Regions from separate parts of the Streptomyces sp. M-16 genome, predicted to be linked through region 2. Evidence: predicted binding sites of a transcription regulator. Region 2 holds the regulator's gene; the other holds the start of a gene.

Region 1 (15,954 bases), on a different contig from region 2:
GGCGTCGAGGCCGGCGATCTTCGTGTGCAGGCCGACCGTCTGGTCCCGTACGGCGTTGAGGTGGCGCACGACCTCGGCGAACTCGTCGTTGCGGCCGGTGAAGCGCACCGGCTCGACGGAGCCCTCCGGGGTGGCCAGCCGCTCCGCGCCGCGGCGCAGCACGGACAGCGGACGGGTCAGGGAGCGGGCGATCGCGGTGGAGAAGCCGATGACGAACAGGAAGAGCACGCCGAGGCCGGCGACCATCAGTTCGAGCCGGGTCACGTCGTCGTCGCGCAGGGTGGCGAGGGCGGTGGCCCGCTGGCCGGCGAGGGTGGACTCGACCGACCGCATCCGGTCGATCCGGGCGGTGAGCGCGGCGGCGACGGCGCCGGCGTCGACCTTGCGGTCGGCCGGGGTGAGGGTGGGCCGGTCGGTGAGCCGCTTGAGGTGGTCCTCGGCGGTCTTGACCTCGGGGCCGGTGACGGTGACCGCGAGGGTCTGCCGTACGTCGGGGCGCGCGGCGCGGTTGAAGTCGTCCAGCGCGGCCTGCTCCCGGACCCGGGACCGCTGGGCGGCGGCGGTGAGTTCGTCGGCGACGGCGGCGCCCGGAGGCTGCTCGGCCCGGGGGACGGCCAGCGCGGCGAGCAGCAGTCCTCGGGTGGCGGAGGCCTGGTCGACGGCCTGGCCCAGCGGGGCCGTGGGCCGGGTGAAGGCCAGGGCGGCCTCCGCGCGGGGCGGGGTGAGTTCGGCGAGCCGGTCGCCGGGCGCGAGGAGTTCGGTGATGGCGCCCGCGTAGGCCTGCTGGGCGGCGAGGGCGGTGCCCTTGCCGTCGACGGCCTCGGTGCGGACGCCCTTGATCCGGCCGAGGGCGCGGGCGAGTTCCTCGTCGGCCTCGGGCCGGAGCTCGGCGATCTGCCGGTCGGTGCGCGCCGTGCGCTCGTCGACGGGGGCCTTGGCGTTGCCGGGCCGTCCCTTCGCCGCGTACTCGACGACGGCGTCGCGCTCGTCGCCGAGGAGGTGGACGAGGGTGAGGGTGTGTTGCGTCTGTTCCGCGAGGGTGACCAGGCGCTGTGAGTCGTTCAGTTCCCTCGTGGCGGAGACGACGGCGGGGGTGCCGGCCGCGAGGACGGTGAGTCCGGCGACTGCCACCCCGATCACCAGCCTGCGGCGGACGCGGACGCGCCGTCCTGCGTTGGCGGGTCCGTCGGCGCTGGCGGTGCCGTTCTTCCGAGACCGCTTCTTCTGCACCGGTGCTCGCAATCCTGTACGTGTGCTCGTGCTCGTCTACTCGTGTGGCCGAGGTAACGGCCGGTCAACAAGTAAACGCCCCCTGCCCCCTCGTACCGCCTCAGACCTTTGCAGCGTGTTGGGAGGAGAGCCGCACATCGCCCACCCGGCCACTCGAAGGAGTGAACATCACGGAGGAGTGGCCGACCAACTCGGGCACCCCGTGTCAGGGGGCCGCCGTGGACGGGCGGTTGAAAGATCGAGCCGGGCTTTGGCACTATGCCCGCCCACATGCCCGCGGGGCCGCCCCGGCCGCGGCTCGGGCGGGCACCCCGCATACACCGCGATTGGTATGGACCTTACGGGGCCCGGGAGTTCCCGGCGGGCAGAATGTCCACATGCGCATCGACCTGGCCTCGACCCCCGGCAACCCGGAACGCCCCAACGAGGACTGGGCGTCGGCCGCGACACCTGCGACGGGAGGCGGCGTCCTGGTCGTGCTGGACGGAGTCACCCCGCCGCGCGGCGACGACGGGTGCGTGCACGGAGTGCCCTGGTTCTCGGCCCGGCTCGGGGGCCGATTGACCGAACTGTCCGGATCGCGACGGGACATGCCGCTGGACCGGATCCTGGCGCGGGCCATCGAAGACACCGCCGACGCGCACCGTCAAACCTGTGACCTTTCTCACGTCCGGACCCCGCAGGCGACGGTCGTCGTGGTGCGCTGGGACGCGGCCCGCGTGGAACACCTCGTGCTCTCGGACTCCGTGCTCCTGCTCCGCGCGCCCGACGGCGGAGTGACGGCGGTGCTCGACGACCGGCTGGACCGGATCCCGCGCGAGACGCTCGGCTCGGTGGCGGCGACGGACGCGCTGCGGAACGCCGACGGCGGCTTCTTCACCGCGGCCGCCGACCCGGCGGTGGCGGCCCGCGCGGTCACCGGGCACACCCCGCGCGGGGAGGTGACGGCGGTCGCGGCGCTGACGGACGGGGCGAGCCGGTGGACGGACACGTTCGGGGAGGGCGACTGGGCCGCCTGTCTGGACGTGCTGCGCGAGGAGGGCGCCGAGGGGCTGATCGGGCGGGTACGGGCCATCGAGTCCGATCCGCTGCGTCCGCCGGCCCGGCACAAGCGGCACGACGACGCCTCGGCGGTCTACGCGGAGCTCTGAGCCCGCGCGGCGACCGGTCCCCCGCTCCCCTGGGCGGCCGGTTCGCTCCGCCTGCTCCGCCTACTCCTCGCCGGAGTTCAGCTGGTTGAGCAGGCGGGCCAGTTCCGCCACCTCGCCCCGGTCCCAGTCGGCCAGCTTGCGCATGTACTGCTCGCGGCGGGCTCCCCGTACGCGCAGGAAGCGGGCCCGGCCCTCGTCGGTGAGGCCGACGAGGAAGGCACGGCCGTCGGCCGGGTCCGGCTCGCGGGCCACCAGGCCCAGGACCTCCAGGGCGCGCAGCTGGCGGCTCATGGTGGCCTTGCCGACCCCGAAGTAGGCGGCGAGCTCGGTGGCCCGCTGGCGGCCGGCGGCCTCCAGCCGGACGAGCAGCCCGTACGCGGCGGGCTCCAGCTCCGGGTGGAGCGCGCGGGCCATCTCGCCGGAGGAGGCGCGGGCCCGCCGGAGGAAGACGGACAGCTCCCGCTCCAGGGCAAGGAACTCCTGGTCTTCGCTCCCGTGCACGTCCCGCTCCGATCGGTGGTGGTGTCCCCCTGCGGGCCCGCTCCGGGCCCGGTGTACGTGCCCAGTATTTCGCAGGGGGCGTGCCGACGGCCCGGGGCCCCGCCGATGCGGGTCCCCGGGCCGTGCGGAGCTCTCGTCCGCAGGTCAGGCGGCCTTGGTGAACGAGATCGCGGCCGGGGCCAGGGCCAGCTCCAGGACCTGGCGCACGTCCGTCACCGGGTGCACCTCCAGCCCCTCCAGCACCTCGGCCGGGACGTCGTCCAGGTCGGCCTCGTTGCGCTTCGGGATGATCACCGTGGTCAGGCCCGCCTGGTGCGCGGCCAGCAGCTTCTGCTTGACCCCGCCGATGGGCAGCACCCGGCCGGTGAGGGAGACCTCGCCGGTCATGGCCACGTCGGTGCGGACCTGGCGGCCGGACAGCAGCGAGGCGAGGGCCGTGGTCATGGTGATGCCCGCACTGGGACCGTCCTTGGGGACCGCGCCGGCCGGGAAGTGGATGTGCACGCCCCGGTCCTTGAGGTCGGCGACCGGCAGCTCCAGTTCCGCGCCGTGCGAGCGCAGGAAGCTCAGCGCGATCTGCGCCGACTCCTTCATCACGTCGCCCAGCTGGCCGGTGAGGGTGAGCCCGGCGGCCCCCGTCTCGGGGTCGGCGAGCGAGGCCTCCACGAAGAGCACGTCGCCTCCGGCACCGGTCACGGCGAGGCCGGTGGCCACTCCCGGGACGGCGGTGCGCCGCTCCGCGGGGTCCTGCGCGGACTCCGGGACGTGGTGCGGCCGCCCGATGAGGGCGCGCAGGTCGTCGGCGCCGATGGTGAAGGGCAGCTCCCGCTCGCCCAGCTCGTGCTGGGAGGTCACCTTGCGCAGCAGCCGGGCGATGGACCGCTCCAGGGTGCGCACGCCCGCCTCGCGGGTGTACTCGCCCGCGAGCCTGCGCAGGGCCTCCTCCTCCAGCACCACCTCGTCGGCGGCCAGGCCCGCGCGCTCCAGCTGGCGGGGCAGCAGGTGGTCGCGGGCGATGACGACCTTCTCGTCCTCGGTGTACCCGTCGAGGCGGACCAGTTCCATGCGGTCGGCCAGTGCCTCGGGGATGGCTTCGAGGACGTTGGCGGTGGCCAGGAAGACCACGTCGCTCAGGTCCAGCTCCACCTCCAGGTAGTGGTCCCGGAAGGTGTGGTTCTGCGCCGGGTCCAGGACCTCCAGGAGGGCGGCGGCCGGGTCCCCGCGGAAGTCGGAGCCGACCTTGTCGATCTCGTCGAGGAGGACGACCGGGTTCATGGAGCCGGCCTCCTTGATCGCGCGGACGATGCGGCCCGGCAGGGCGCCGACGTAGGTGCGGCGGTGGCCGCGCACCTCCGCCTCGTCGCGGACGCCGCCGAGGGCGACGCGGACGAACTTGCGGCCCATGGCGTGGGCCACGCTCTCGCCGAGGGAGGTCTTGCCGACGCCGGGCGGGCCGACGAGCGCGAGCACGGCCCCGCCGCGCCGGCCGCCGATGACGCCCATGCCGCGCTCGCCGCGCCGCTTGCGGACGGCGAGGTACTCGGTGATGCGGTCCTTCACGTCGCCGAGTCCGGCGTGCTCGGCGTCGAGGACGGCGCGGGCGCCCCGGATGTCGTACCGGTCCTCGGTCCGCTCGTTCCAGGGCAGTTCGAGGACGGTGTCCAGCCAGGTGCGGATCCAGGAGCCCTCCGGGCTCTGGTCGCTGGCGCGTTCGAGCTTGTCGACCTCCTTGAGGGCGGCCTCGCGGACCTTCTCGGGAAGGTCGGCCGCCTCGACGCGGGCGCGGTAGTCGTCGGACTCCTCGCCCTCCTGCTCCCCGTTCAGCTCGCGCAGCTCCTTGCGGACGGCTTCGAGCTGGCGGCGCAGGAGGAACTCGCGCTGCTGCTTGTCGACGCCCTCCTGGACGTCCTTGGCGATGGACTCGGCGACGTCCTGCTCGGCGAGGTGGTCACCGAGCGCCTTGACGGCCAGCCTGAGGCGGGCGACGGGGTCGGCGGTCTCCAGCAGTTCCACCTTCTGGGCGGTGCTCAGGAAGGGCGAGTAACCGGAGTTGTCGGCGAGCGCCGAGACGCCCTCGATCTGCTGGACCCGGTCCACGACCTGCCAGGCGCCGCGCTTCTTGAGCCAGGTGGTGGCGAGGGCCTTGTACTCCTTGACGAGCTCGGCGACGGCCCCCGGCAGCGGGTCGGGCACCTTCTCCTCGACGGTCTCGCCCTCCACCCAGAGCGCGGCCCCGGGCCCGGTCGTGCCGGCCCCGATCCTGACGCGCCCGCGTCCGCGGATCAGCGCGCCGGGGTCCCCGTCGGAGAGCCTGCCGACCTGCTCGACGGTCCCCAGCACACCGGTGCCCGTGTACTTGCCGTCGACCCGGGGCACGAGCAGCACCCGGGGTTTCCCGCTCCCGGCCGCCGCCTGCGCCGCCTCCACGGCTCCGCGCACCTCGGCGTCGGACAGGTCCAGCGGAACGACCATTCCGGGCAGCACGACCTCGTCGTCGAGCGGCAGCACGGGCAGGGTGAGCGTTACGGACGTCGAAGCCATGATCTTCCCTCCGGCAGTGAAGTTGAGCTATGCCGACTCAATGCACCTGCGCCCCGGGATGTTCCCCAACTCCCGTTCGCCGGGGGCGAACACCTGCGCGGACGCCCCCGGGACTGCTGTGAGCTGCGCGTTCTCGACCCGGGAAGACCGGACCAAGAAGGGAGGACGGCCATGACCGTCCCCGAATGCCCGCGCTGCGGGCGGGAGCTGGCGTCGTTCGAGGTCCTGCGGCGCAGGAACCTCTGGGGTGGCGGCGCGCCGCGGCCGAGGAGCGACGAGGAATGGTGGGACCGCCCCGGCTGCGACTGGCTGGGCGTCCGGCACCCGCAGGACGGCCCGCTGCGGCCGATGCGGCGGCTGGAGGGGGAGGAGGAGGTGTGCGTGTTCTGCGGGTTCGAGGGGAACGTCGCCGGAGTCCCGTGGCGGCACGAGGACGGCGGGATGCGGGACTGGATCGTCTGCCTGGCCTGCGGCACGAGCAACCAGCGCCGCGTCGACGCGCCCCCCGACCCCTCCCGCTGAAGACGGGACGTTCCGGACCGTTCCGGCACGGCACGGCACGGCACGGCACGGCACGAGGGTCCGCGTCAGCCGGAGACGTGGAGGTCCCCGGAGGTGGTGCGGAAGGACAGCCGGGAGGGTGCGGCGGGGGTGGGGGCCAGGGTGACGTCACCGTCGTCGGAGGTCGTGGCGGCCGTCACCGCGTACGGGGCCTCGGGCAGCCGGGCCCGGACCTCCCCCGAGGTGTCCGCGCAGCCCGCGGGCTCCTGGACGTGCCGCCGGGCAGGGAGCAGACGGCGAGGAGGAACGCGGCGACGGAGACGACGCCGAAGGCCTTGCGTCCGGGGCGGGCTGACGCGGTGTGGGCTGACCTGCCGCCCGGTCTTGCGGCCCCGGGGCCGCCGGGCCCTGGGGCCGGTACCCGGAGCCGGGGTGGGGTTGCCCCCGGCCGGCTCGGGGCGGTCAGGGGCCGGAGGCCACCGGGCGGTCCGGGGAGGGGAGGCCCCATTCGCTCCAGGAGCCGTCGTACACCGCCAGTCCGTCCTCGCGGCCGGCCAGGGTCGCGCCGAGGGCGAGGACGCAGGCCGTCACCCCCGAGCCGCAGCTGAAGCAGAGACGTTCACGGCCGCCCGCCACGGAGGCGAACACCGTGCGCAGCTCCTCCGCCGGCCGCATCCGCCCGTCCGGCCCCTGCAGTTCCCCGAACGGCAGGCTGACCGCGCCCGGCATGTGACCGCCGCGCAGTCCGGGCCGGGGTTCGGGGGCGGTGCCCTCGAAGCGCTCCCGGGTGCGGGCGTCCAGGACGACGGCCGCCGGATCGGCCAGCGCCGCCGAGACCGCGGCGGCGTCCACCAGCAGCCCGGGGCGCGGCCGGGCGGTGAAGGAACCGCGCGGGCCCCCGTACGCCGCCGGGACGTCCTCGACGGGCAGGCCGGCGGCGGCCCAGGCGGGCAGGCCCCCGTCGAGGACGGCGGCACGGGTGAAGCCCATGGCGCGCAGCATCCACCAGGCGCGGGCGCTGGAGTAGATCCCGGCGCCGTCGTAGACGACCACCGTGTCGGTGTCGTCGAGGCCGAGGCCGCGCATGGCGTCGGCGAACTCCGCGGCGGCGGGCATGGTGTGCGGCGCGGCGGCGGTGTGGTCGGACAGGACGCCGTCGAGGTCGAAGGGCCGCGCCCCGGGGATCCGCGCGGGGGCGCCCCGGAGGGCGCCGACGGAGGCGTCGAACAGGACCGGCCCGGTCCCGCCGATCCGCTCCGCGAGCCACTCGACCCCCACGAGCGGCCCGAACGCGGCGGGGCCGGGACCGGCGGGGTCCGGACCGGCGGGGCCGGGACCGGTGGGATCCGGACCGGCGGGGCCGGGACCGGCGGGGCCGGGACCGGCGGGATCCGGACCGGCGGTACCCGGACCGGCGGGATCCGGACCGGCGGGGCCGGGACCGGCGGGGCCGGGACCGGCGGGGCCGGGACCGGCGGGGCCGGGACCGGCGGGGCCGGGACCGGCGGGGCCGGGACCGGTGGGGTCGGGCGTGGGCATACGGCACCTCCGGATGCGCGTCGGGCCCCGCCCGCCGGGGCGTGCCGCCCGACAGGTGACTGACGCGGGTCGCCACATCCTCCCCCGGCCCCCGCCGGGCCCGGCAACGGGCCCCGGGCGGGGGCGGGTCGGCCACGAGCGGCCCGGCCGGACCCCGGCCCGGCTCAGTCGCAGCCGCCCGCCCTCGCGTACACCGCGACCCGGGCCCCCCGCACCGGCGTCACCGAGCAGCGTTCGAAGCCGGCGGCCAGCGCCTCCCGCTTGGCGGCCTCGCGCGGGTACGGGTCCAGGGGCTGCCCGTCCGGGTCCAGCAGGGCGACCACCCGGGGCGAGCCCAGCAGCGCCTCCCGGATCCGCTCCGGGGGCAGTTCGGTGCCCTGGAGGGTGTCCGAGGCCTCCGGGGAGCGTTCCAGGGCCACGTCGCGCAGGCCCGCGTAGGCGGCGGGCGAGGACAGCAGCCACTCGCGCCGCCGCGACGGCATGAACAGCACCGCGTCCCCGGGCCGGGCCCGCTCCCGGACGGCGGCGGCCACGGCGAGGACGTCGTCCTTGCGGCTCTCGGGGGTCCGCAGCCACACCGACCACCAGCCCAGGGGCACCAGCAGTACGGCGACCAGCAGCCAGGGCCGCCACCCGCGCGCACGGGCGAGCCGGGCCCCGACGAGGAGGGCGGGTCCGGCGAGCGCGTAGAGGACGTACCGGTCGACGTACCACGGGTGCACCAGCGACAGCGTCATCAGCAGCCCGGGCGGCAGCAGCGCCAGCGGCACGGCGACCCGCGCCAGGTCCGCGAGGCCCCGCTCGCCGGCGCCCCGCGCGAGCAGCAGCACCGCGCCCGCGAGCACCCCGTAGGCCGCCCAGTCCTGCCAGGAGGGCCGTCCGAGCCAGCCCAGCTGCGCCCTGGCCTGTCCGGCGCTCAGCAGGGCCAGCGGCGCCAGCCCGGCCAGCACGGCCGCCGCGCTCCACTGCCAGCCGCGCGAGCGACGGGCGACGGGGGCGTGGGCGAGCAGGGCCAGGACGGCGAACTCGTGCAGCCAGCAGCCGAGGAGGAGGACGGCGGCGTAGGCGGCCCAGCGCCCGCACAGCATCAGGTGGGTGGACCAGACCACGGCCGCCGCGACGAGGGCGTACGAGCGCCCCTCCTGGGCGTAGGCCTGTACGGGCGGAAGCAGGGCGTAGGCGGTGCCGGCGAGGAGCGCGGCCCGCTCCCCCGCGAGGCGGTGGGCGATCGCGGCCACGCCGGCGGCGGCGAGGGCGGCGCCGGCCACGGAGGGCAGGCGCAGCGCCCACAGGCCCCCGTCCCACAGGCCGAAGACCGCGTGCATCAGCAGGTAGTAGAGGCCGTGGACGGCGTCGACCCGTGCGAGGAGTCCGCCGAGACCGGCCAGGGGGCGGTGGGCGACCTGCCAGGTGGTGGACTCGTCGCGCCACATGCTGCCGCCGCCGGGGCCGCGTTCCAGTGCGAGGAGGCCGAGGAGGACGGCGAGCAGCGGCGGCAGCCAGCGCCGGGCGGCGATGCGGCGGATGACGGCCTCCGGGGGTGCTTTCCGTGGTGGGATGGAAGTCCATGGTCGGGGTTCGGCCGAGGTACCCGGGAGGCGGGTGTGCGAACGGTGCGAGCGGAGCGGACGGCACGGACGGCGGCGGGGGCGCTGCTGGTGGCGGCGGTGCTCGTCGGCTGCGGCGCGGGCGGCGCGGGCGGCGCGGGCGGCGCGGACTCCCACGGGACGGGCGGGCCCGCGGGCGGGGCGACGGCCGGCGCCACGGCGGGGACCCCCGCGTCCCCCGGCCGCCCGGCCCCGTCGGCGTCCCCGAGCCGGGATCCCGCCGCCGAGCGGCTGGTCACCGTCACCCGTACCGGCGGGTTCGCCGGCCGTACGGTCGTCCTCACCGTCCGGGGCGACGGCTCCTGGACCCGGACGGCGGGCACCGCGCGGCCGGAGGCCGGGCAGCTGCCGCCGTCCGGTCTGGAGGCGCTGCGCACCGCGCTGCGCGCCGCGGACCTGCCGCACCTGCCGGCCGAGGCGACGGCGGACCCGCCGGTCTACGACGGATTCGAATACCAGTTCGTGTACGAGGGGTCCACGGTGAGCTCCGACCAGGGCTCGCTGACCCCCGGACTGGAGAAGGTCCTGGAGGCCCTGCCGGTCTTCTAGGGCCGTGCCGGACGGGTCCGCCGGGCCGCCGGCCCTTTCCGGCCACCGCGCCGCGCGTTGTCCGGCAACACAGTGCGCCGCCCGTTCACCCGTCCGTTCGCTGTCCGAACCGCACATAGCCGCAGGCCGGTGCCTCCTCTACGCTGCACCCCATCACGCGGGATCTTCAGGGGCGGGACATGGAACAGACACACACCACCCACAACGGGGCCGCGGCCACCCCGGGCGCCCAGCGGCGCGTGCTCGTGGTCGAGGACGACCGCACCATCGCCGACGCCATCGCGGCCCGGCTCCGGGCGGAGGGCTTCCAGGTGCAGACGGCCTACGACGGGCCGGCGGCCGTGGCGGCCTCCGAGAGCTGGCTGCCGGAGCTGCTGGTGCTGGACGTCATGCTGCCGGGCTTCGACGGGCTGGAGGTGTGCCGCCGGGTCCAGGCGCAGCGGCCCGTGCCGGTGCTGATGCTCACCGCCCGGGACGACGAGACCGACATGCTGGTCGGGCTCGGGGTCGGGGCGGACGACTACATGACGAAGCCGTTCTCCATGCGGGAGCTGGCCGCGCGGGTCCACGTACTGCTGCGCCGGGTGGAGCGGGCCACGCTGGCCGCGACCGCCCCGCGCGGGGCCACGCTGCGCCTGGGCGACCTGGAGATCGACCACGCGCAGCGGCGGGTCCGGGTGCAGGCGGAGGACGTGCACCTGACGCCGACCGAGTTCGACCTGCTGGTGTGCCTGGCGGGGACGCCCCGCGCGGTGCTCTCGCGGGAGCAGCTGCTCGCGGAGGTCTGGGACTGGGCGGACGCCTCGGGCACCCGTACGGTCGACAGCCACATCAAGGCGCTGCGCCGGAAGATCGGCGCGGAGCGGATCCGGACGGTCCACGGCGTCGGGTACGCCCTGGAGACCCCGGCGCAGGCGTGAGCGACCGGCCCCCGGGACCGGGGTTGCGGCCCTACTCGCCGTTCTCGATCAAGACGAAGCTGGGCACGCTCGTCGTGGTGTCGGTGTTCATCACCACGGGTCTGCTGATGGTGGCGCTGCGCACCGCCACGGAGGTCCGGTTCATCACGGTCTTCTCGGTGATCGCCTCGATGCTGATCACCCAGTTCGTGGCGCACAGCCTGACGGCCCCGCTGGACGACATGACGACGGTGGCCCGCGCCATCTCCCACGGGGACTACACGCGCCGGGTGCGCGGCGCCGGACGCCGTGACGAGCTGGGCGATCTGGCCGCGACGATCAACCTGATGGCCGATGACCTGGAGGCCGTGGACAGGCACCGTAGAGAACTGGTCGCGAACGTCTCGCACGAGCTCCGCACGCCGATCGCGGCGCTGCGGGCGGTGCTGGAGAACGTCGTGGACGGGGTCTCGGAGGCCGATCCGGAGACGATGCGCACGGCCCTGAAGCAAACGGAACGGCTCGGCCGGCTGGTGGAGACCCTGCTGGACCTGTCCCGCGTGGACAACGGGGTGGTGCCGCTGAAGGCGCGCCGTTTCGAGGTGTGGCCGTACCTGTCGGGGGTGCTGAAGGAGTCGGGTCTGGCGGCTGCGGGGCGGCCGGGGCTGTCGTCCGGTTCGGGCGGGCACACCCGCAACGACGTGCACCTTCACCTGGACGTGTTCCCGCCGGAGCTGACGGCGCACGCCGATGCGGAGCGGCTGCACCAGGTGGTGGCGAACCTGATCGACAACGCGGTCAAGCACAGTCCGCCGCACGGCCGGGTGACGGTCCGCGCCCGGGCGGGCGACGCGCCCGGGAGTCTGGCCCTGGAGGTCGTCGACGAGGGTCCCGGAATTCCGGAGGCGGAGCGGCACCGGGTCTTCGAGCGGTTCAACCGGGGCGCGGCGCGCGGCGGGGACGGGGGCACCGGGCTGGGTCTGGCGATCGCCCGCTGGGCCGTCGGCCTGCACGGGGGGCACATCGGCGTGGCCGAATCGTCACGGGGTTGCCGAATCCTTGTCACTCTTCCGGGCAGCTCACGGGCATCGTCTTGACGTAGGGTTCTGGTGGGAAGGACATGATCTCGGCCACACGTGCCCGGGGTCGTCAGGGGTGCGAAGCCACGGGGGCCGCAACCTGGGTGCCCCCTACCCGAACCACGCTTGTTTCCCGCCATTCCACGTGGTGAAACCCGCCGTTCGGTGTGACCTGCGCGACGGAAGTCCCGCCCGGCCTGCGAGGCACCGTCCGGGAGGCGTAGCCTTTATTCCCGCTGTCCATACCTTGTGAAGCGGAAGAGGGCGGTTGCCGCCGTGTCGCCACAGTCCCCCAGTAACCCGAGCACCACGACCGAAGCAGCAGAGGGCGGGAAGACCCCTGCCTCAGGCTTCGGCGCGAATGAGTGGCTCGTCGACGAGATCTATCAGCAGTACCTCCAGGACCCGAACTCGGTCGACCGGGCCTGGTGGGACTTCTTCGCCGACTACAAGCCGGGGGGCGCTGCCGCTCCGGTGAAGGCGGACGGTCCCGGGAAGTCCACGACGACGGATGGCGCCTCCGCACAGGCCGCCACCGCCGTAGCCCCTCAGGCCCCTGTCGCCGCCGCCACGGGGGCGGCGCGCGCCGTGCCTCCCGTCGCCGGCAACGGCTCCGCCGGAGCGGCCCCGGCCGCCCCGGCCGCTCCGCCTGTGTCAGCTCCTGCCCCTGCTCCTGCCACCCCCTCTGGTGCCCCTGCTGTGACTGTCACCTCCCAGGCCCCGGCCGCCGCACCGGCCGCGCCCGCCCCTCAGGCTCCGGCTCCGGCCGCCGCCCCCGTAGCCGCCCAGAAGGCCGCGCCCGCCACCGAGGCCCCCTCCGGCCCCGAACTGGTGACGCTCCGCGGCCCGGCCGCTGCCGTGGCCAAGAACATGAACGCCTCCCTCGACGTGCCGACGGCCACCTCCGTCCGCGCCGTCCCGGTGAAGCTGCTGTTCGACAACCGCATCGTCATCAACAACCACCTCAAGCGCGCCCGCGGTGGGAAGATCTCCTTCACCCACCTCATCGGCTACGCGATGGTTCAGGCGATCAAGGCCATGCCCGCCATGAACCACTCCTTCGCGGAGAAGGACGGCAAGCCGACCCTGGTCAAGCCGGAGCACGTGAACTTCGGCCTCGCGATCGACCTGGTGAAGCCGAACGGCGACCGCCAGCTCGTCGTCGCCGGCATCAAGAAGGCCGAGACCCTCAACTTCTTCGAGTTCTGGCAGGCCTACGAGGACATCGTCCGCCGCGCCCGCGTCGGCAAGCTGACGATGGACGACTTCACCGGCGTCACCGTCTCGCTGACCAACCCCGGCGGCCTGGGCACCGTGCACTCCGTGCCCCGCCTGATGCCCGGACAGTCGGTCATCATGGGCGTCGGCTCCATGGACTACCCCGCCGAGTTCCAGGGCACCTCGCAGGACACCCTGAACAAGCTGGGCATCTCCAAGGTCATGACCCTGACCTCGACCTACGACCACCGGGTCATCCAGGGCGCGGCCTCCGGCGAGTTCCTGCGCATCGTCGCGAACCTGCTGCTCGGCGAGGACGGCTTCTACGACGCCGTCTTCGAGGCCCTGCGCATCCCGTACGAGCCGGTCCGCTGGAACCGCGACATCGACGCCTCGCACGACGACGACGTCACGAAGGCCGCCCGCGTCTTCGAGCTGATCCACTCCTACCGGGTCCGCGGCCACGTCATGGCCGACACCGACCCGCTGGAGTACAAGCAGCGCAAGCACCCCGACCTCGACATCACCGAGCACGGCCTCACCCTGTGGGACCTGGAGCGCGAGTTCGCGGTCGGCGGCTTCTCCGGCAAGTCGATGATGAAGCTCCGCGACATCCTCGGCGTCCTGCGCGACTCGTACTGCCGCACCACCGGCGTCGAGTTCATGCACATCCAGGACCCGAAGCAGCGCCGCTGGATCCAGGACCGCATCGAGCGTCCGCACTCCAAGCCGGAGCGCGAGGAGCAGCTGCGCATCCTGCGCCGCCTGAACGCCGCCGAGGCCTTCGAGACCTTCCTGCAGACGAAGTACGTCGGCCAGAAGCGCTTCTCCCTGGAGGGCGGCGAGTCCGTCATCCCGCTGCTCGACGCGGTCATCGACTCCGCGGCCGAGGCGCGCCTGGAAGAGGTCGTCATCGGCATGGCCCACCGCGGCCGCCTGAACGTCCTCGCCAACATCGTCGGCAAGTCGTACGCGCAGATCTTCCGCGAGTTCGAGGGCAACCTCGACCCGAAGTCGATGCACGGCTCCGGCGACGTCAAGTACCACCTGGGCGCCGAGGGCACCTTCACGGGCCTGGACGGCGAGCAGATCAAGGTCTCGCTCGTCGCGAACCCGTCCCACCTGGAGGCCGTCGACCCGGTCCTGGAGGGCGTGGCCCGCGCGAAGCAGGACGTCATCAACAAGGGCGGCACCGACTTCACCGTGCTCCCGCTCGCCCTGCACGGCGACGCGGCCTTCGCCGGCCAGGGTGTGGTCGCCGAGACGCTGAACATGTCGCAGCTGCGCGGCTACCGCACCGGCGGCACCGTGCACGTGGTCATCAACAACCAGGTCGGCTTCACCGCCGCCCCGGAGTCCTCGCGTTCCTCGATGTACGCGACCGACGTGGCCCGCATGATCGAGGCGCCGATCTTCCACGTGAACGGTGACGACCCGGAGGCCGTGGTCCGCGTCGCGCGGCTCGCCTTCGAGTTCCGCCAGGCGTTCAACAAGGACGTGGTCATCGACCTCATCTGCTACCGCCGCCGCGGCCACAACGAGTCCGACAACCCGGCGTTCACCCAGCCGCTGATGTACGACCTGATCGACAAGAAGCGCTCGGTGCGCAAGCTGTACACCGAGTCCCTCATCGGTCGCGGCGACATCACCCTGGAAGAGGCCGAGCAGGCGCTCCAGGACTTCCAGGGCCAGCTGGAGAAGGTCTTCGCGGAGGTCCGCGAGGCCGCCACGCAGCCCCCCGTCACCGTCCCGGCACCGGCGCAGGCCGCGGCGCAGTTCCCGGTGAGCGTCAACACCGCGATCTCCCAGGACGTCGTCAAGCGGATCGCCGAGTCCCAGGTCAACATCCCCGAGAACGTCACCGTCCACCCGCGTCTGCTGCCGCAGCTGCAGCGCCGCGCGGCGATGATCGACGAGGGCACCATCGACTGGGGCATGGGCGAGACCCTGGCCTTCGGTTCGCTGCTGATGGAGGGCACCCCGGTCCGGCTGTCCGGCCAGGACTCCCGCCGCGGCACCTTCGGCCAGCGTCACGCGGTCCTCATCGACCGGGAGACCGGCGAGGACTACACGCCGATGCTGTACCTCTCGGACGACCAGGCCCGCTTCAACGTCTACGACTCGCTGCTCTCCGAGTACGCGGCCATGGGCTTCGAGTACGGCTACTCGCTGGCCCGCCCGGACGCGCTGGTGCTGTGGGAGGCGCAGTTCGGTGACTTCGTCAACGGCGCGCAGACCGTCGTCGACGAGTTCATCTCCTCGGCCGAGCAGAAGTGGGGCCAGACGTCCGGCGTCACGCTGCTGCTGCCGCACGGCTACGAGGGCCAGGGCCCGGACCACTCGTCCGCGCGTCCCGAGCGCTTCCTCCAGATGTGCGCGCAGGACAACATGACGGTCGCGATGCCGACCCTGCCGTCGAACTACTTCCACCTCCTGCGCTGGCAGGTCCACAACCCGCACCACAAGCCGCTCATCGTCTTCACCCCGAAGTCGATGCTGCGCCTGAAGGCGGCGGCGTCGAAGGCGGAGGAGTTCACGACCGGTTCGTTCCGTCCGGTCATCGGCGACTCGACCGTGGACCCGAACGCGGTCCGCAAGATCGTCTTCTGCGCGGGCAAGTTCTACTACGACCTGGAGGCCGAGCGGGAGAAGCGCGGCATCACCGACACCGCGATCGTCCGCATCGAGCGGCTGTACCCGCTGGCCGGCGCGGAACTCCAGGCGGAGATCGCCAAGTTCCCGAACGCGGCGAAGTACATCTGGGCCCAGGAGGAGCCGGCGAACCAGGGTGCGTGGCCGTTCATCGCGCTGAACCTGATCGACCACCTCGACCTGGCCGTCGGCGCCGACATCCCGGCCGGCGAGCGCCTGCGCCGCGTCTCGCGTCCGCACGGCTCGTCCCCGGCGGTGGGCTCCGCGAAGCGCCACCAGGCGGAGCAGCAGCTCCTGCTGAACGAGGTCTTCGAGGCGTAGTCGCCCCGCTGAACTGAACGAACGGAAGGCCCGGCCCCCAAGGGAGCCGGGCCTTCCGGCTGTTGGGCCCCTGCCGGTGGCGTCAATCAGGCTTCAGACATGGAACACGCCGCGCATGGTCAGTCGACCGGCGGCTGGGCAGTGACCGTCTGACGGGCGCGGAGTT
Region 2 (14,729 bases):
AGTTCCCGTACGGCAGCGAGCGGTACGGGTCCAGGTACCAGGGGCAGCGCGGCCCGACCGCCTCGCGGTCCTTCCAGAACTTCCACCGCACCCAGGTGAGGCACGAGGCATGAGCGCAGTCCGGGAGAACCTGACCTACGAGGGGTTCGGCAACGCCGTCCGCGAGCTGGCGCAGACCATCGCCGACGACGGCTACGAGCCGGACATCATCCTCAGCATCGCCCGCGGCGGGGTGTTCGTGGCCGGCGGTCTGGCGTACGCGCTGGACTGCAAGAACATCCACCTCGTCAACGTGGAGTTCTACACCGGAGTGGGCACGACCCTCGAAATGCCGGTCATGCTGGCGCCGGTGCCCGAGGCGATCGACTTCACCGACAAGAAGGTGCTGATCGCCGACGACGTCGCCGACACCGGCAAGACGCTCAAGCTGGTCCACGACTTCTGCCTCGGCCACGTCGCCGAGGTGCGGTCCGCGGTCATCTACGAGAAGTCGCACTCCCTCGTGAAGTGCGAGTACGTGTGGAAGAAGACCGACGAGTGGATCAACTTCCCGTGGTCGGTCGAGCCGCCCGTGGTCAAGCGCGAGGGCCAGGTCCTCGACGCGTGAACGACGGCGCGTGAACGACGAGAGGGGCCCGGCGCGCGGCGCGCCGGGCCCCTCTCGCGTACCCGGGTCTAGAGGGTGCCCAGCTTGATGATCGACAGCAGGGCAACCAGCTGGATGGCGGAGGCGCCGAGCGCCTTCTGCCAGGGCAGGTCGTGCGACTTGCTGATCAGTGAGGTGAAGAGGGCGCCGGCGGCCACCCAGGTGGCCCAGCCGAGGATCTGGACGAGCATGTTGTCGCCGCCCAGGAAGATCGCGAACAGCAGGCGCGGCGCGTCCGTGAGGGACATGACCAGCATCGACAGGCCGACCGTCGGCTGCCACGCGCCGTCGCCGCCCAGCTGGCGGGCCAGGGTGTGGGTGACCCCGCCCAGGATCAGCCCGCAGATGACGAAGGCCACGCCGGTGCTGAGGGCGATCGGGATCGCCTGGGCGAGGGTCGCCTTGATCGCGTCCTCACGGGCCTTGTCGAAGCCGAAGACCGCGAGCAGGCCGTAGAGGAAGGTGACGGTCAGTGCCGGGCCCCAGACGGCGTAGTCGCGCATCTGGAAGAAGGTCGGCCCCGGGCGCAGGACGATGCCGCGCAGCAGTTCCTTCCATGGCAGCCGCGGTCCGGCGGGGGCGGCCGGGGCGACGCCCGCCTGGTAGGTCGCGCCGTTGCCGTACGGGTCCTCGCCGACGGAGAAGGCCTGGGTGTGACCCGGGTCGTTCGCGTACGAGGGCTCGTGCGGGGCCGCGTACTGGCCGTGCGGCGGCTGCTGCGCGTGCTGCGGGCGGCCGTACGGGTCGAAGTACTCGGGCTCGTCGTGGCCCCCCGAGCCGCCCTGCTGCGGCCAGTGCTGCTGCGGGGGCGGGCCGGCGTTCGGGTACGGCTGGTGGCCGTACGGCGGCTGCGGCGCTCGTGGCGCCTGCTGCTGTCCGTACGGCTGCTGCCGAGGGGCGTGCGGGGGTTGTTGCGGGGGGCGGTTGTTGTCCCGGCCCCGTCCGATCCTGAATCCAGCCACGTGATCGAAAGTACCTGCTCCGCGCGGCGGCCGTGGCCGGGCCGTCGGAACCCGTGGCCTTTGCGGCTGACCTGTGACATCCCCTAGGGGTACCGGGGTCGGGGAGTTTACATGGCTGCGTCGAGGTTTGCGGGGGTTCATTACGTCGGCTACGGAATGCGTAGATATTGGGCCCGTAGGTTCGTGACCGCCGAGGCGCCGGTCCGGGTCGCGTCCCCACGGGCGGAGTGAAGGCCGGGGCGGAGGGGGTCGACCCCGCTCCGAAGTCCGACACCCCGGTGCTGCCGGCCGCGGGCGGAGGCATGGCCGCGGTGGGCGCGGCCGGGCTGGGCTTCGCGATGCTCGGGCGCGGCTGGTCCGTACACGGCGACGGCCGGTCCCCCTGGTGGGGGACCGGCCGTTCGCGTGCGGTGCCGGGGCCTACTTGGCGCCCGCGGCCTCGTCCTTGACCTCGTCGTCCTTGGCCTCGGGCTTGGCTTCGTCGTTCTTTGCCTCGGGCTTGGCCTCGTCCTCGGGCTTGGCCTCGTCCTTGGCCGGAGCATCGGCTTCGGTTTCGGCCGGAGCCTCCGCCTTGTCGGCGTCCGCGTCGGCTTCGGCCTTCGTCTCGGCTTCGGCCTCGGCGGCGGGAGCGTCGGCCTTCGTCTCGGCTTCGGCCTCGGCGGCCGGAGCGTCGGCCTCGGCGGCCGGCTCAGCCTCGGGCTCGGCGTCGGCGTCAGCTGCCGTCTTCGCCGCAGCGGCCTCGGCTTCCGCTTCCGCTTCCGCCTCGGCCTTGGCCTTCGCTTCCGCCTCGGCCTTCGCCTTCGCGGCAGCCTCCGCCTCCGCCTTCGCCTTGGCCGCGGCGGCCTCCGCGTCGGCCTTGGCCTTCGCTTCCGCCTCGGCCTTGGCCGCGGCGGCCTCCTCCTCGGCCTGCGCAGCGGCGGCGGCGGCCAGTTCGGCCTCCGTCGGCTCCGGGGCCTTGACCGACTCCAGCAGGAGCTGGGCGACGTCGACGACCTGGACGGATTCCTTGGCCTGGCCGTCGTTCTTCTTGCCGTTCACCGAGTCCGTGAGCATGACCAGGCAGAACGGGCACGCGGTGGAGACGATGTCCGGGTTCAGGGACAGGGCCTCGTCGACGCGCTCGTTGTTGATGCGCTTGCCGATGCGCTCTTCCATCCACATCCGCGCGCCGCCCGCGCCGCAGCAGAAGCCCCGCTCCTTGTGGCGGTGCATCTCCTGCTGGCGCAGGCCCGGCACGGCGGACATGATCTCGCGCGGCGGCGTGTAGACCTTGTTGTGCCGGCCCAGGTAGCAGGGGTCGTGGTAGGTGATCAGGCCGTCGACCGGGGTGACCGGCGTGAGGCGGCCCTCGTCGATCAGGTGCTGGAGCAGCTGCGTGTGGTGGATGACCTCGTACTCGCCGCCCAGCTGCGGGTACTCGTTCGCGATGGTGTTGAAGCAGTGCGGGCAGGTCGAGACGATCCGCTTCGCCGACTTCGGCTTCTTCGTCGACGGGTCGTCGTCGTCCTCGCCGAAGGCCATGTTCAGCATGGCCACGTTCTCCTGGCCCAGCTGCTGGAACAGCGGCTCGTTGCCCAGGCGGCGCGGCGAGTCACCGGTGCACTTCTCGTCGCCGCCCATGATCGCGAACTTGACGCCCGCGATGTTCAGCAGCTCCGCGAAGGCCTTGGTGGTCTTCTTGGCCCGGTCCTCCAGCGCGCCCGCGCAGCCGACCCAGTAGAGGTAGTCGAACTCGGAGAGGTCCTCCGCGTCCTTCCCGATGATCGGGACCTCGAAGTCGACCTCCTTCGTCCACTCCACGCGCTGCTTCTTGGCCAGACCCCAGGGGTTGCCCTTCTTCTCCAGGTTCTTGAGCATCGTGCCCGCCTCCGACGGGAACGCGCTCTCGATCATCACCTGGTAGCGGCGCATGTCGACGATGTGGTCGATGTGCTCGATGTCGACCGGGCACTGTTCCACGCACGCACCGCAGGTGGTGCAGGACCACAGCACGTCCGGGTCGATGACGCCGTTCTCCTCGGCGGTGCCGATGAGGGGCCGCTCGGCCTCGGCCAGGGCGGCGGCGGGGACGTCCTTGAGCTGCTCGGGCGTGGCCTTCTCGTTGCCCTCCATGTCCTTGCCGCCGCCGGCCAGCAGGTACGGGGCCTTGGCGTGCGCGTGGTCGCGCAGGGACATGATGAGGAGCTTCGGGGACAGGGGCTTGCCCGTGTTCCAGGCCGGGCACTGCGACTGGCAGCGGCCGCACTCGGTGCAGGTGGAGAAGTCGAGGATGCCCTTCCAGGAGAACTGCTCGACCTGGGAGACGCCGAAGACGTCGTCCTCGCCCGGCTCCTCGAAGTCGATCTCCTTGCCGCCGCTCGTCATCGGCTGGAGCGCGCCGAGCGCGGTGGCGCCGTCGGCGTTGCGCTTGAACCAGATGTTCGGGAAGGCGAGGAAGCGGTGCCAGGCGACACCCATGTTGGTGTTGAGGCCGACCGTGATCGCCCAGCCCATGGTGGTGCCGAGCTTGATCATGGCGGTCAGGTAGATCAGGTTCTGCAGGGCGGCGTAGCTGAGCCCGTTGAACGCGGCGACCAGCGGGTACGAGGCCCAGTACGCGGCTTCGTAGTGGTCGACGCCGTGGATGGCGCCTTCCAGGCCGCGCAGGGTCATGATCGCCAGGCCGATGGTGAGGATGACGTACTCGACGAAGTACGCCTGGCCGGCCTTGGAGCCCGCGAAGCGCGACTTGCGGCCCGCCCGGGAGGGCAGGTTCGCGAGCCGGATCCCGATCAGGGTCACGATGCCGAGGGTCGTGAACAGCGCGATGAACTCGGTGTAGAGCTCGTAGGGGAGCCAGCCGCCGATGATCGGCAGCACCCAGTCGGCCTTGAAGAGCTGGCCGTACGCCGTCACGATCGTCAGGCCGAGCGTCAGGAAGCCCACGGCGACGAACCAGTGGGCGACGCCGATGACGCCCCAGCGGTTCATCCTGGTGTGGCCGACGAACTCCTTGGCGAGCGTGATGCTCCGGGCCTTCGGGTCGTCGGTGCGGCTGCCCGAGGGCACCGGCTGGCCGAGCTTTACGAAGCGGTAGATCTGCGCGACGGCTCGGGAGATGAGCGCAACGCCGACCACGGTCAGGACCAGCGACACGATGATCGCGGCGAGTTGCATGGGAGGGCTCCTCGGGCGGGACTTACTAAGCGGTAACTTATTGAGTCAAGGCTTGAGGTTACCCAGTTCCCGCGCCCCAATGTAGGTGGGCGAGCGGTGATCTGTGTCGCTCAGGCATGCCTCTGTCGGTAGGCCGCCCGAGGGGTCTGAGCGAGGATCGCGAGATCCATCCCCAGCCAATGGCTCTCCACATAGTGCCGGTCGAGCAGGGCCATCTCCTCCCAGGGGAGGTCGGAACGTGCGCTGACCTGCCACAATCCGGTCATTCCGGGCCGCACGAAGAGCCGGTCGGGCCGGTTCGCGTGCGCCTGGGGCCGCGGCCCCACCAGCGACATCTCCCCGCGCAGCACGTTGAGCAGCTGCGGCAGCGCGTCCAGGGCGCAGCGGTCCACCAGTTCTCCGGCCCGTCCCGAGTCCTCGGTACGCAGCCGCCAGGTGCGGAAGGGCCGCCCGCCGAGGCCGAGGGCCGGGTCCCGTACGAGGACGCCCGTGCGCCGGGTCGCGTAGAGCAGCGCGGCGGCCAGCAGCACCGGGACGGCGCACACCGCCAGCAGGACCAGTGCGCCGGCGAGGTCGAACACCCGCTTGGCCGGGGGCCTGGCCGGCCACGGCCGGCGCGGCAGCCGGGGGCGGGGCCGGGCCCCCGGCCGGGCGGGGAACGTGAGCAGCGAAGGCATGCCAGCACCGTGCCGGACGGCCGCCGCGGCCCCGGCGCGCCGCGCGGCCGCGCGTGGCGGCTCGAACCCGTTCGGGTGTGGCCCCGCTGGGGCGCCCGGCCCCTGGACCCCGCCTCAAGCCCGGTGGGGCCGGAATCGCCCGGGACTGGCCTGAGTTGTCCGGGATCGAGGTGGCTCCAGCGGGCGCCGTCTGCGGCCCCGAAGGGCTCCTTGAGCGTAAGGGGCACCTAAAGGTTGAGCGCCATCGACTCACCTCTGTTGACGCCCGCGCGGCGATACGGCATTCTTGAGTCCGTTGCACTCAAGTCAGCTGGAGGAATTGAAATGGCACGTGCGGTCGGCATCGACCTGGGCACCACTAACTCCGTCGTCAGCGTTCTCGAAGGCGGCGAGCCCACCGTCATCACCAACGCCGAGGGCGCCAGGACCACGCCGTCCGTCGTCGCCTTCGCCAAGAACGGCGAGGTCCTCGTCGGCGAGGTGGCCAAGCGCCAGGCGGTCACGAACGTGGACCGGACCATCCGCTCCGTCAAGCGCCACATGGGCACTGACTGGAAGATCAACCTGGATGGCAAGGACTTCAACCCGCAGCAGATGAGCGCCTTCATCCTGCAGAAGCTGAAGCGCGACGCCGAGGCGTACCTGGGTGAGAAGGTCACGGACGCGGTCATCACCGTCCCGGCGTACTTCAACGACTCCGAGCGCCAGGCGACGAAGGAGGCCGGCGAGATCGCGGGCCTGAACGTCCTGCGCATCGTCAACGAGCCGACGGCCGCCGCCCTGGCCTACGGCCTCGACAAGGACGACCAGACCATTCTCGTCTTCGACCTCGGTGGCGGCACCTTCGACGTGTCGCTCCTGGAGATCGGCGACGGCGTCGTCGAGGTCAAGGCCACCAACGGTGACAACCACCTCGGTGGTGACGACTGGGACCAGCGCGTCGTCGACTACCTGGTGAAGCAGTTCGCCAACGGCCACGGCGTCGACCTGTCCAAGGACAAGATGGCGCTCCAGCGTCTGCGCGAGGCCGCCGAGAAGGCGAAGATCGAGCTGTCCTCCTCCACGGAGACCACGATCAACCTGCCGTACATCACGGCCTCCGCCGAGGGCCCGCTGCACCTGGACGAGAAGCTCACGCGCTCGCAGTTCCAGCAGCTCACCGCGGACCTGCTCGACCGCTGCAAGACCCCGTTCCACAACGTCATCAAGGACGCGGGCATCAACCTGTCCGAGATCGACCACGTGGTCCTGGTCGGCGGCTCCACCCGCATGCCGGCCGTCGCCGAGCTCGTCAAGGAGCTCACCGGCGGTCAGGACGCCAACAAGGGCGTCAACCCGGACGAGGTCGTCGCCATCGGCGCCACCCTCCAGGCCGGTGTGCTCAAGGGTGAGGTCAAGGACGTCCTGCTCCTCGACGTGACCCCGCTGTCCCTCGGCATCGAGACCAAGGGCGGCATCATGACCAAGCTCATCGAGCGCAACACCACGATCCCGACCAAGCGGTCCGAGATCTTCACGACGGCCGAGGACAACCAGCCGTCGGTGCAGATCCAGGTCTACCAGGGCGAGCGCGAGATCGCGGCGTACAACAAGAAGCTCGGCATGTTCGAGCTGACCGGCCTGCCGCCGGCCCCGCGTGGCGTCCCGCAGATCGAGGTCTCCTTCGACATCGACGCGAACGGCATCATGCACGTCACGGCCAAGGACCTCGGCACGGGCAAGGAGCAGAAGATGACCGTCACCGGCGGCTCTTCGCTCGGCAAGGACGAGGTCGACCGCATGCGCCAGGAGGCGGAGCAGTACGCGGACGAGGACCTGCGCCGCAAGGAGGCCGCCGAGTCCCGCAACCAGGGTGAGCAGCTCGTCTACCAGACGGAGAAGTTCCTCTCGGAGAACGCGGACAAGGTCCCCGGTGACGTCAAGAGCGAGGTCGAGACGGCCATCACCGAGCTGAAGGAGAAGCTGAAGGGCGACGACGCGGCCGAGATCCGCACGTCGACCGAGAAGCTCGCCGCGATCAGCCAGAAGCTGGGCCAGGCGATCTACGCCGACGCCCAGGCCGCCCAGGCCGGCGCCCCCGCCGGTGACGCGGGCCAGGCCAAGGCCGACGACGACGTCGTCGACGCCGAGATCGTCGACGACGAGAAGCCGAAGGGTGGCGCTGCCTGATGTCGGAGGAGACCCCGGGCTTCGACGAGAAGCCCGAAGTCCCCGCCGACGGCACGTCCGACGACGCCGCCGAGCCGAAGGCCGCCGCTTCCTCCGACAAGGAGGAGGCCGCGGCCCCGGCCGGGGACTCCGCAGCAGCAGACGTGGCTCTGCTGGCGCAGCTGGACCAGGCCCGTACCGCTCTGGGTGAGCGCACCGCGGACCTCCAGCGGCTCCAGGCGGAGTACCAGAACTACCGCCGCCGCGTGGAGCGGGACCGGATCGCCGTCAAGGAGATCGCGGTCGCGTCCCTGCTGACGGAGCTCCTGCCGACGCTCGACGACATCGGCCGGGCGCGCGAGCACGGCGAACTGGTCGGCGGCTTCAAGTCGGTGGCCGAGTCGCTGGAGACCGCGGCGGCCAAGATGGGCCTGCAGCAGTTCGGCAAGGAGGGCGAGCCCTTCGACCCGACGATCCACGAGGCCCTGATGCACTCGTACGCGCCGGACGTCACGGAGGACACCTGCGTCGCGATCCTCCAGCCGGGGTACCGGATCGGCGAGCGTACGATCCGTCCCGCGCGGGTCGCGGTGGCCGAGCCCCAGCCGGGGGCGGCACCCGCCGCCAAGTCCGAGTCCGCGGAGGGCGACGAGCCGTCCGACAAGGACACGGATGCCCCCGAAAAGGGCTGACGCACCACATGTAGGGATCCGAGAGGAGGGCCACCGGGGATGAGCACGAAGGACTTCGTCGAGAAGGACTACTACAAGGTCCTCGGTGTCCCGAAGGACGCCACCGAGGCCGAGATCAAGAAGGCGTACCGGAAGCTCGCGCGCGAGTTCCACCCGGACGCCAACAAGGGCGACGCCTCGGCCGAGGAGCGCTTCAAGGAGATCTCCGAGGCGAACGACATCCTCGGGGACGCCAAGAAGCGCAAGGAGTACGACGAGGCCCGCGCGCTGTTCGGCAACGGCGGCTTCCGCCCCGGTCCGGGCGGCGGCGGTGGCTCCTTCAACTTCGACCTGGGCGACCTCTTCGGGGGCGCCCAGGGCGGCGGAGCGGGAGGGGCCGGCGGCTTCGGCGGCGGCCTCGGCGACGTCTTCGGCGGCCTGTTCAACCGCGGCGCCGGCCCGGGTGCGGGGACCCGCACCCAGCCGCGCCGGGGCCAGGACGTCGAGTCCGAGGTGACGCTCTCCTTCACGGAGGCGGTGGACGGCGCGACCGTCCCGCTGCGGATGTCCTCGCAGGCCCCCTGCAAGGCCTGTTCCGGCACCGGCGACAAGAACGGCACCCCCAGGGTGTGCCCGACCTGCGTCGGCACCGGCCAGGTGTCGCGGGGCAGCGGCGGCGGCTTCTCGCTGACCGATCCCTGCGCGGACTGCAAGGGCCGCGGCCTGATCGCGGAGACCCCCTGCGACGTCTGCAAGGGCAGCGGGCGGGCCCGCAGCTCGCGGACCATGCAGGTCCGGATCCCGGCGGGCGTCTCCGACGGCCAGCGGATCCGGCTGCGCGGCAAGGGCGCTCCGGGCGAGCGCGGCGGCCCCGCGGGCGACCTCTACGTGGTGGTGCACGTGGACGGCCACCCGGTGTTCGGCCGCAAGGGCGACAACCTCACGGTGACGGTCCCGGTGACCTTCACGGAGGCCGCCCTGGGCGCCGACATCAAGGTGCCCACGCTGAACGGCCCGGCGGTCACGCTGAAACTCCCCCCGGGCACCCCCGGCGGACGTACGATGCGGGCCCGCGGCAAGGGTGCGGTCCGCAAGGACGGCACCCGCGGCGACCTGCTCGTCACGGTGGAGGTGGCGGTTCCGACGGAGCTGTCCGACAAGGCCCGCGAGGCCCTGGAGATGTACCGCGACGCGACCGGTTCCGAGGACCCGCGCGCCCTGCTGTTCGAGTCCGCGAAGGGAGCATGACATGGACGGCCACCGACGACAGCCCCGCCTCGGGAACGGTGCGTACCAGCTCACCGATGAGACCCCGGTCTACGTGATCTCGGTGGCCGCCCAGCTCTCGGGCCTGCATCCGCAGACCCTGCGGCAGTACGACCGGCTCGGTCTGGTCTCCCCGGACCGGACGGCCGGCCGCGGCCGGCGCTACTCCGCCCGGGACATCGAACTGCTCCGCACGGTGCAGCAGCTGTCCCAGGACGAGGGCATCAACCTGGCGGGCATCAAGCGGATCATCGAACTGGAGAACCAGGTGGCCGCGCTCCAGCAGCGCGTCGCCGAGCTGTCCACCGCCGTGGACGGGGCGGCCGCCGCCCTCCAGGCCCGCGAGGCCCAGGTGCACGCCTCGTACCGGCGCGACCTGGTCCCGTACCAGCCGCCGCAGCCGGGCAGCGCCCTGGTCGTCTGGCGCCCCAAGCGCCCGATGGACTGACCGCCCGCCGTACGGGTACGAAGGCCCCGCCCGGGGATTCCCGGGCGGGGCCTTCGCGTACCGGCGGCCGTGCGCGCCCCCGCGGCCCCGGTGCGGCCGGGCGCGCCCCCAGCGGCCCCGTGCGCGCCCCTGTACGGCCTTCTCACGCCTCCGGAAGGTCCGGGGGGCCCTGAGTGTGCAGGATCCCCGACTGGGCGATCAGGAAGCCGAGCTGGGCCCTGCTGCCGCTGCCCAGGGCGGTGGCCAGCCGGGCGATGTGCGCCCGGCAGGTCCGTACGTTCATTCCGAGCCGGCGCGCGATGGCCTCGTCCACGTGTCCCTCGACCAGCAACTGGGCGATGGACCGCTGGACGCCCGAGATCCCGTCGGGCGTGTGCGTGTAGGTGATCTCGTCGTTGAGCGGGACGGCGCGCCGCCACAGCTGCTCGAAGACCTTGATCAGGTACTCCACGAGCCCGGGGTGGCGCAGCTCCAGCGCCACCCGGCGGTCGTCGCTGACCGGGATGAAGGCCACGGTCCGGTCGAAGATGATCAGCCGTTCGATCAGCTCCTCCAGCGTGCGGATCTCCACCTTGCCCGCGGAGATCCGGTCCACGTAGGCGAGCGTGCCCTGGCTGTGCCGCGCGGTGTGCTGGTACAGCGTTCTTATGCTGATGCCGCGGTCGATCAGCGGAGCGTCCCGTTCCAGGGCCTGGGTGAGGGCCAGGGAGGGCCGGGCGCCGCCCGGCTGGACGGTGAGCACCTCCGTATGACATTCGGCCGTCGCCAGATCCAGCGCCGCGTTGATCCGTTCGAATCCTTCCAGCACGGTGATGGCGTGCGTGTCCGCGGGGCTCTGCGCGCTGATGGCGAGGAACGGCTCGAAAGCATCGGTGAGATCTACAGCGGTGCGACGACGGTCCTGGATCTCGCGTTCAATCGGATGCAGCCGTTGCGCCAGTGCAACGGATGGGGGAACCGGACGGAGCTGGTTGGCGTCATCGGGGTCGGGCTGCAGGAGGGCGAATTCAAGCAGGCAGGGAGCCTGTTTGACCTCGCTCCGCGCGATCCGGCCGGTGCTGAGCGCCGCCGCATACAGCCGCGTTCCCTCGGGGCACAGGGCCGTGACGGAGTGGGGATGTGTCGGGTTTGTCGCACTATTGGGCAAATCTCCACCCCCCAGGGTCCTGAACATGCAAGAACATGATGCATCGTCCCTGTGGCATTGACGTGCCTGAATGAGCCATCGTCTGTCAGGCGGGGGAGAGGATTCCATCAAGTGAGGACGAAGCCGACCATGTATAAGAGAATGCTTCGCTCGGCGCTTGCCGTTGGTTTCTCCGCTGTTGCGGTGTTCGGGACAGTCAGTGCTGCCGGAAGTGGCGTGGGGAGCGCTCTGGCCGGCGACACGGGCTGGACCACCAGCGGCGCGATAGCCAAGTCGGACACGGGGTGGACCGCCACCCCCGCGGGCTTCGACACGGGCTGGACCGCAGGGCCCGCCGACATCGACACCGGCTGGACCGCGACCCCCGCCAGCATCGACACCGGCTGGACCGCGACCCCCGCGGACGCCGCGGACAACGGCAAGTTCGACACCGGCTGGACCGCTCTTCCTGCGATGGACGTCTGATGACCCCCGACGACCGCGACTTCCGACGTGAGATGGCTTCCGCCTACCGGTCCGGCTGGCAGTTCATAGACCTCGCGACCGCCATCCCCTATGCGGGCGACTCGCTGATGGTCACCCTCTTCGGCCAGCCCATCGTCGTCGTGCGCGAGGAGGACGAGGACGTCCGCGCCTACCGCTGTCTGCGCCGCCCCCGGGGCGCACCGCAGCCCGTCCGCTGCGAGGTCCGGTACGGCATGGTCTTCGTCAATCTCGATCAGCGGGACCACCAGCTCTTCGAACCCGATATCACCACCGCCACCCCCCGCAGTGCCTGAGGCGATTCCCCCGTCGTTGCAGATCGCCCCAGGTGCTACCCCCACACAACGGCGCCATCGTGGACCTGACCACGATGGCGCCGTTGTGATGTCCGCGTCCAGTGGTTGAACCGGGCCATCGCATGAGGATCCGCTGAGAACGCCCGCCGGACCCGGACCCGCCGGACCCGCCGGACCCGGCCCGCCGCGTCAGGCCCGGCCCATCGCCCGGTCCAGGGTGATCTCCAGGACCACCCGGTCGGGATTGGGCGAGGGCGTCCGCCCGTACCGCTCCGCGTAGCGCGCCACCGCGTCGGCGACCGACGCCTCGTCCGTACGGACCACCGCGCGCCCCTCCAGGGTGGCCCAGCGGCGGCCCTCCATCTGGCACACCGCCACCCGCGCCGCGCCGTCCGGCGCGGTCAGGACGTTGCGCACCTTCTTGCTGTGCTTGTTGCTGATCACCCGGGCCAGCCCCGCCTCGGGGTCGTACGTCACGCCCACCGGCACCACGTGCGGCGTGCCGTCGGGCCGCGGGGTGGTCAGGGTGCAGACGTGCCGTTCCCGCCAGAAGGCGAGGTATTCGGGCGTCGGATCGAATACGTCATGGGACATGCGCCGAAGCGTACGTAACTCGCCTTGAGTGGAATAGACTCAACTTTGCAGACGCTGAACGTGTCAGAGTTACGCAGTGCGGTGCGCGGTGCGCGGCACCCCCGCCGGAGAGGAGAGCCACAGAGTGGAAGCCGAGCTGACGAACAAGAGCCGCGACGCCCTGAACGCGGCCACCAGCAGGGCCGTCAAGGACGGTCACGCCGACCTGACCCCCGCCCACCTGCTGCTGGCGCTCCTCGCGGGCGAGGACAACGAGAACGTCACCGACCTGCTCGCCGCGACCGAGGCCGACCAGGCCGCCGTCCGCTCCGGCGCGGAGCGGCTGCTCGCCGCCCTGCCCAGCGTGACGGGCTCCACCGTCGCGCCGCCGCAGCCCACCCGCGAGCTGCTCGCCGTACTCGCCGAGGCCGACGCCGAGGCGGGCAAGCTCGGCGACGACTACCTCTCCACCGAACACCTCCTCATCGCGACCGCCGCCAAGGGCGGCGCCGCCGGTGAGGTCCTTTCCGCACAGGGCGCGACGGCGAAGAAGCTGCTGGCCGCCTTCGAGAACGCACGAGGAGGGCGGCGGGTGACCACCCCCGATCCCGAAGGCCAGTACAAGGCCCTGGAGAAGTTCGGCACGGACTTCACGGCGGCCGCCCGCGAGGGCAAGCTCGACCCCGTCATCGGCCGCGATCACGAGATCCGCCGCGTTGTCCAGGTCCTTTCGCGCCGAACCAAGAACAACCCGGTGCTGATCGGCGAGCCCGGCGTCGGCAAGACCGCCGTCGTCGAGGGCCTCGCCCAGCGGATCGTCAAGGGCGACGTCCCCGAGTCGCTGAAGAACAAGCGGCTGGTCTCCCTCGACCTCGGGGCGATGGTCGCCGGCGCGAAGTACCGCGGCGAGTTCGAGGAGCGCCTCAAGACCGTCCTGGCGGAGATCAAGTCGAGCGACGGCCAGATCATCACCTTCATCGACGAGCTGCACACCGTCGTCGGCGCGGGCGCCGGCGGGGACTCCGCCATGGACGCGGGCAACATGCTCAAGCCCATGCTGGCCCGCGGCGAGCTGCGGATGGTCGGCGCGACCACCCTGGACGAGTACCGCGAGCGCATCGAGAAGGACCCGGCGCTGGAGCGCCGGTTCCAGCAGGTGCTGGTCGCCGAGCCGTCCGTCGAGGACACGATCGCGATCCTGCGCGGTCTCAAGGGCCGCTACGAGGCCCACCACAAGGTGGTCATCAACGACAGCGCCCTCGTGGCCGCCGCCACCCTCTCCGACCGCTACATCACCTCCCGGTTCCTGCCCGACAAGGCCATCGACCTCGTCGACGAGGCCGCGTCCCGGCTGCGCATGGAGATCGACTCCTCGCCGCTGGAGATCGACGAGCTGCAGCGCTCCGTCGACCGGCTGCGGATGGAGGAGCTGGCGCTGCGGGGCGAGGCCGACCCGGCCTCCATCGAGCGTCTGGAGAAGATCCGCAAGGACCTGGCGGACAAGGAGGAGGAGCTGCGCGGCCTGACCGCCCGCTGGGAGAAGGAGAAGCAGTCCCTCAACCGCGTGGGCGAGCTCAAGGAGCGCCTGGACGACCTGCGCGGCCAGGCCGAGCGCGCCCAGCGCGACGGAGACTTCGACACCGCCTCCAAGCTGCTCTACGGAGAGATCCCGACGCTGGAGCGCGAGCTGGCCGAGGCCACCGAGGCCGAGGCGGAGGCCTCCAAGGGCACCATGGTCAAGGACGAGGTCGGCCCCGACGACATCGCCGACGTCGTCGGTGCCTGGACCGGCATCCCGGCCGGCCGCCTGCTGGAGGGCGAGACCCAGAAGCTGCTCCGCATGGAGCAGGAGCTGGGCCGCCGCCTGATCGGCCAGGGCGAGGCCGTGCGCGCCGTCTCGGACGCGGTGCGCCGCACCCGCGCCGGCATCGCCGACCCGGACCGCCCCACCGGCTCGTTCCTCTTCCTGGGCCCCACGGGCGTGGGCAAGACCGAGCTGGCCAAGGCCCTCGCGGACTTCCTCTTCGACGACGAGCGGGCCATGGTCCGCATCGACATGTCCGAGTACTCCGAGAAGCACAGCGTGGCCCGCCTCGTCGGCGCCCCGCCCGGCTACGTCGGCTACGAGGAGGGCGGCCAGCTCACCGAGGCCGTCCGCCGCCGCCCCTACAGCGTGGTCCTGCTCGACGAGGTGGAGAAGGCCCACCCGGAGGTCTTCGACATCCTGCTCCAGGTCCTCGACGACGGCCGCCTCAC

What was found. The regulator HspR, encoded in region 2, represses chaperone genes until heat shock. The targets are predictions, from matches to a motif close to TTGAGNNNNNNNNNCTCAA.
Region 1: the regulator HspR is predicted to act here: its motif matches at 5,446-5,464, upstream of lon (endopeptidase La).

The regions. Positions count from the first base shown of each region.
Region 1 covers NZ_JBFRER010000035.1:30,710-46,663, reverse strand. The annotation lists gene AB4039_RS18515 (nitrate- and nitrite sensing domain-containing protein) at 1-1,230, opposite strand, end outside; gene AB4039_RS18510 (protein phosphatase 2C domain-containing protein) at 1,608-2,381, shown strand; gene AB4039_RS18505 (MarR family winged helix-turn-helix transcriptional regulator) at 2,442-2,882, opposite strand; gene lon (endopeptidase La) at 3,027-5,423, opposite strand; gene AB4039_RS18495 (hypothetical protein) at 5,595-5,945, shown strand; gene AB4039_RS18490 (sulfurtransferase) at 6,387-7,202, opposite strand; gene AB4039_RS18485 (glycosyltransferase family 39 protein) at 7,628-8,896, opposite strand; gene AB4039_RS18480 (hypothetical protein) at 9,068-9,619, shown strand; gene AB4039_RS18475 (response regulator transcription factor) at 9,799-10,539, shown strand; gene AB4039_RS18470 (sensor histidine kinase) at 10,536-11,615, shown strand; gene AB4039_RS18465 (multifunctional oxoglutarate decarboxylase/oxoglutarate dehydrogenase thiamine pyrophosphate-binding subunit/dihydrolipoyllysine-residue succinyltransferase subunit) at 11,874-15,788, shown strand; gene AB4039_RS18460 (hypothetical protein) at 15,908-15,954, opposite strand, start outside.
Region 2 covers NZ_JBFRER010000028.1:17,276-32,004, reverse strand. The annotation lists gene dcd (dCTP deaminase) at 1-113, shown strand, start outside; gene AB4039_RS15290 (phosphoribosyltransferase) at 110-607, shown strand; gene AB4039_RS15285 (YIP1 family protein) at 676-1,608, opposite strand; gene AB4039_RS15280 ((Fe-S)-binding protein) at 2,029-4,764, opposite strand; gene AB4039_RS15275 (sugar transferase) at 4,875-5,441, opposite strand; gene dnaK (molecular chaperone DnaK) at 5,766-7,610, shown strand; gene grpE (nucleotide exchange factor GrpE) at 7,610-8,281, shown strand; gene dnaJ (molecular chaperone DnaJ) at 8,321-9,508, shown strand; gene AB4039_RS15255 (heat shock protein transcriptional repressor HspR) at 9,510-9,974, shown strand; gene AB4039_RS15250 (helix-turn-helix transcriptional regulator) at 10,117-11,148, opposite strand; gene AB4039_RS15245 (hypothetical protein) at 11,338-11,586, shown strand; gene AB4039_RS15240 (hypothetical protein) at 11,586-11,900, shown strand; gene AB4039_RS15235 (pyridoxamine 5'-phosphate oxidase family protein) at 12,090-12,494, opposite strand; gene clpB (ATP-dependent chaperone ClpB) at 12,619-14,729, shown strand, end outside.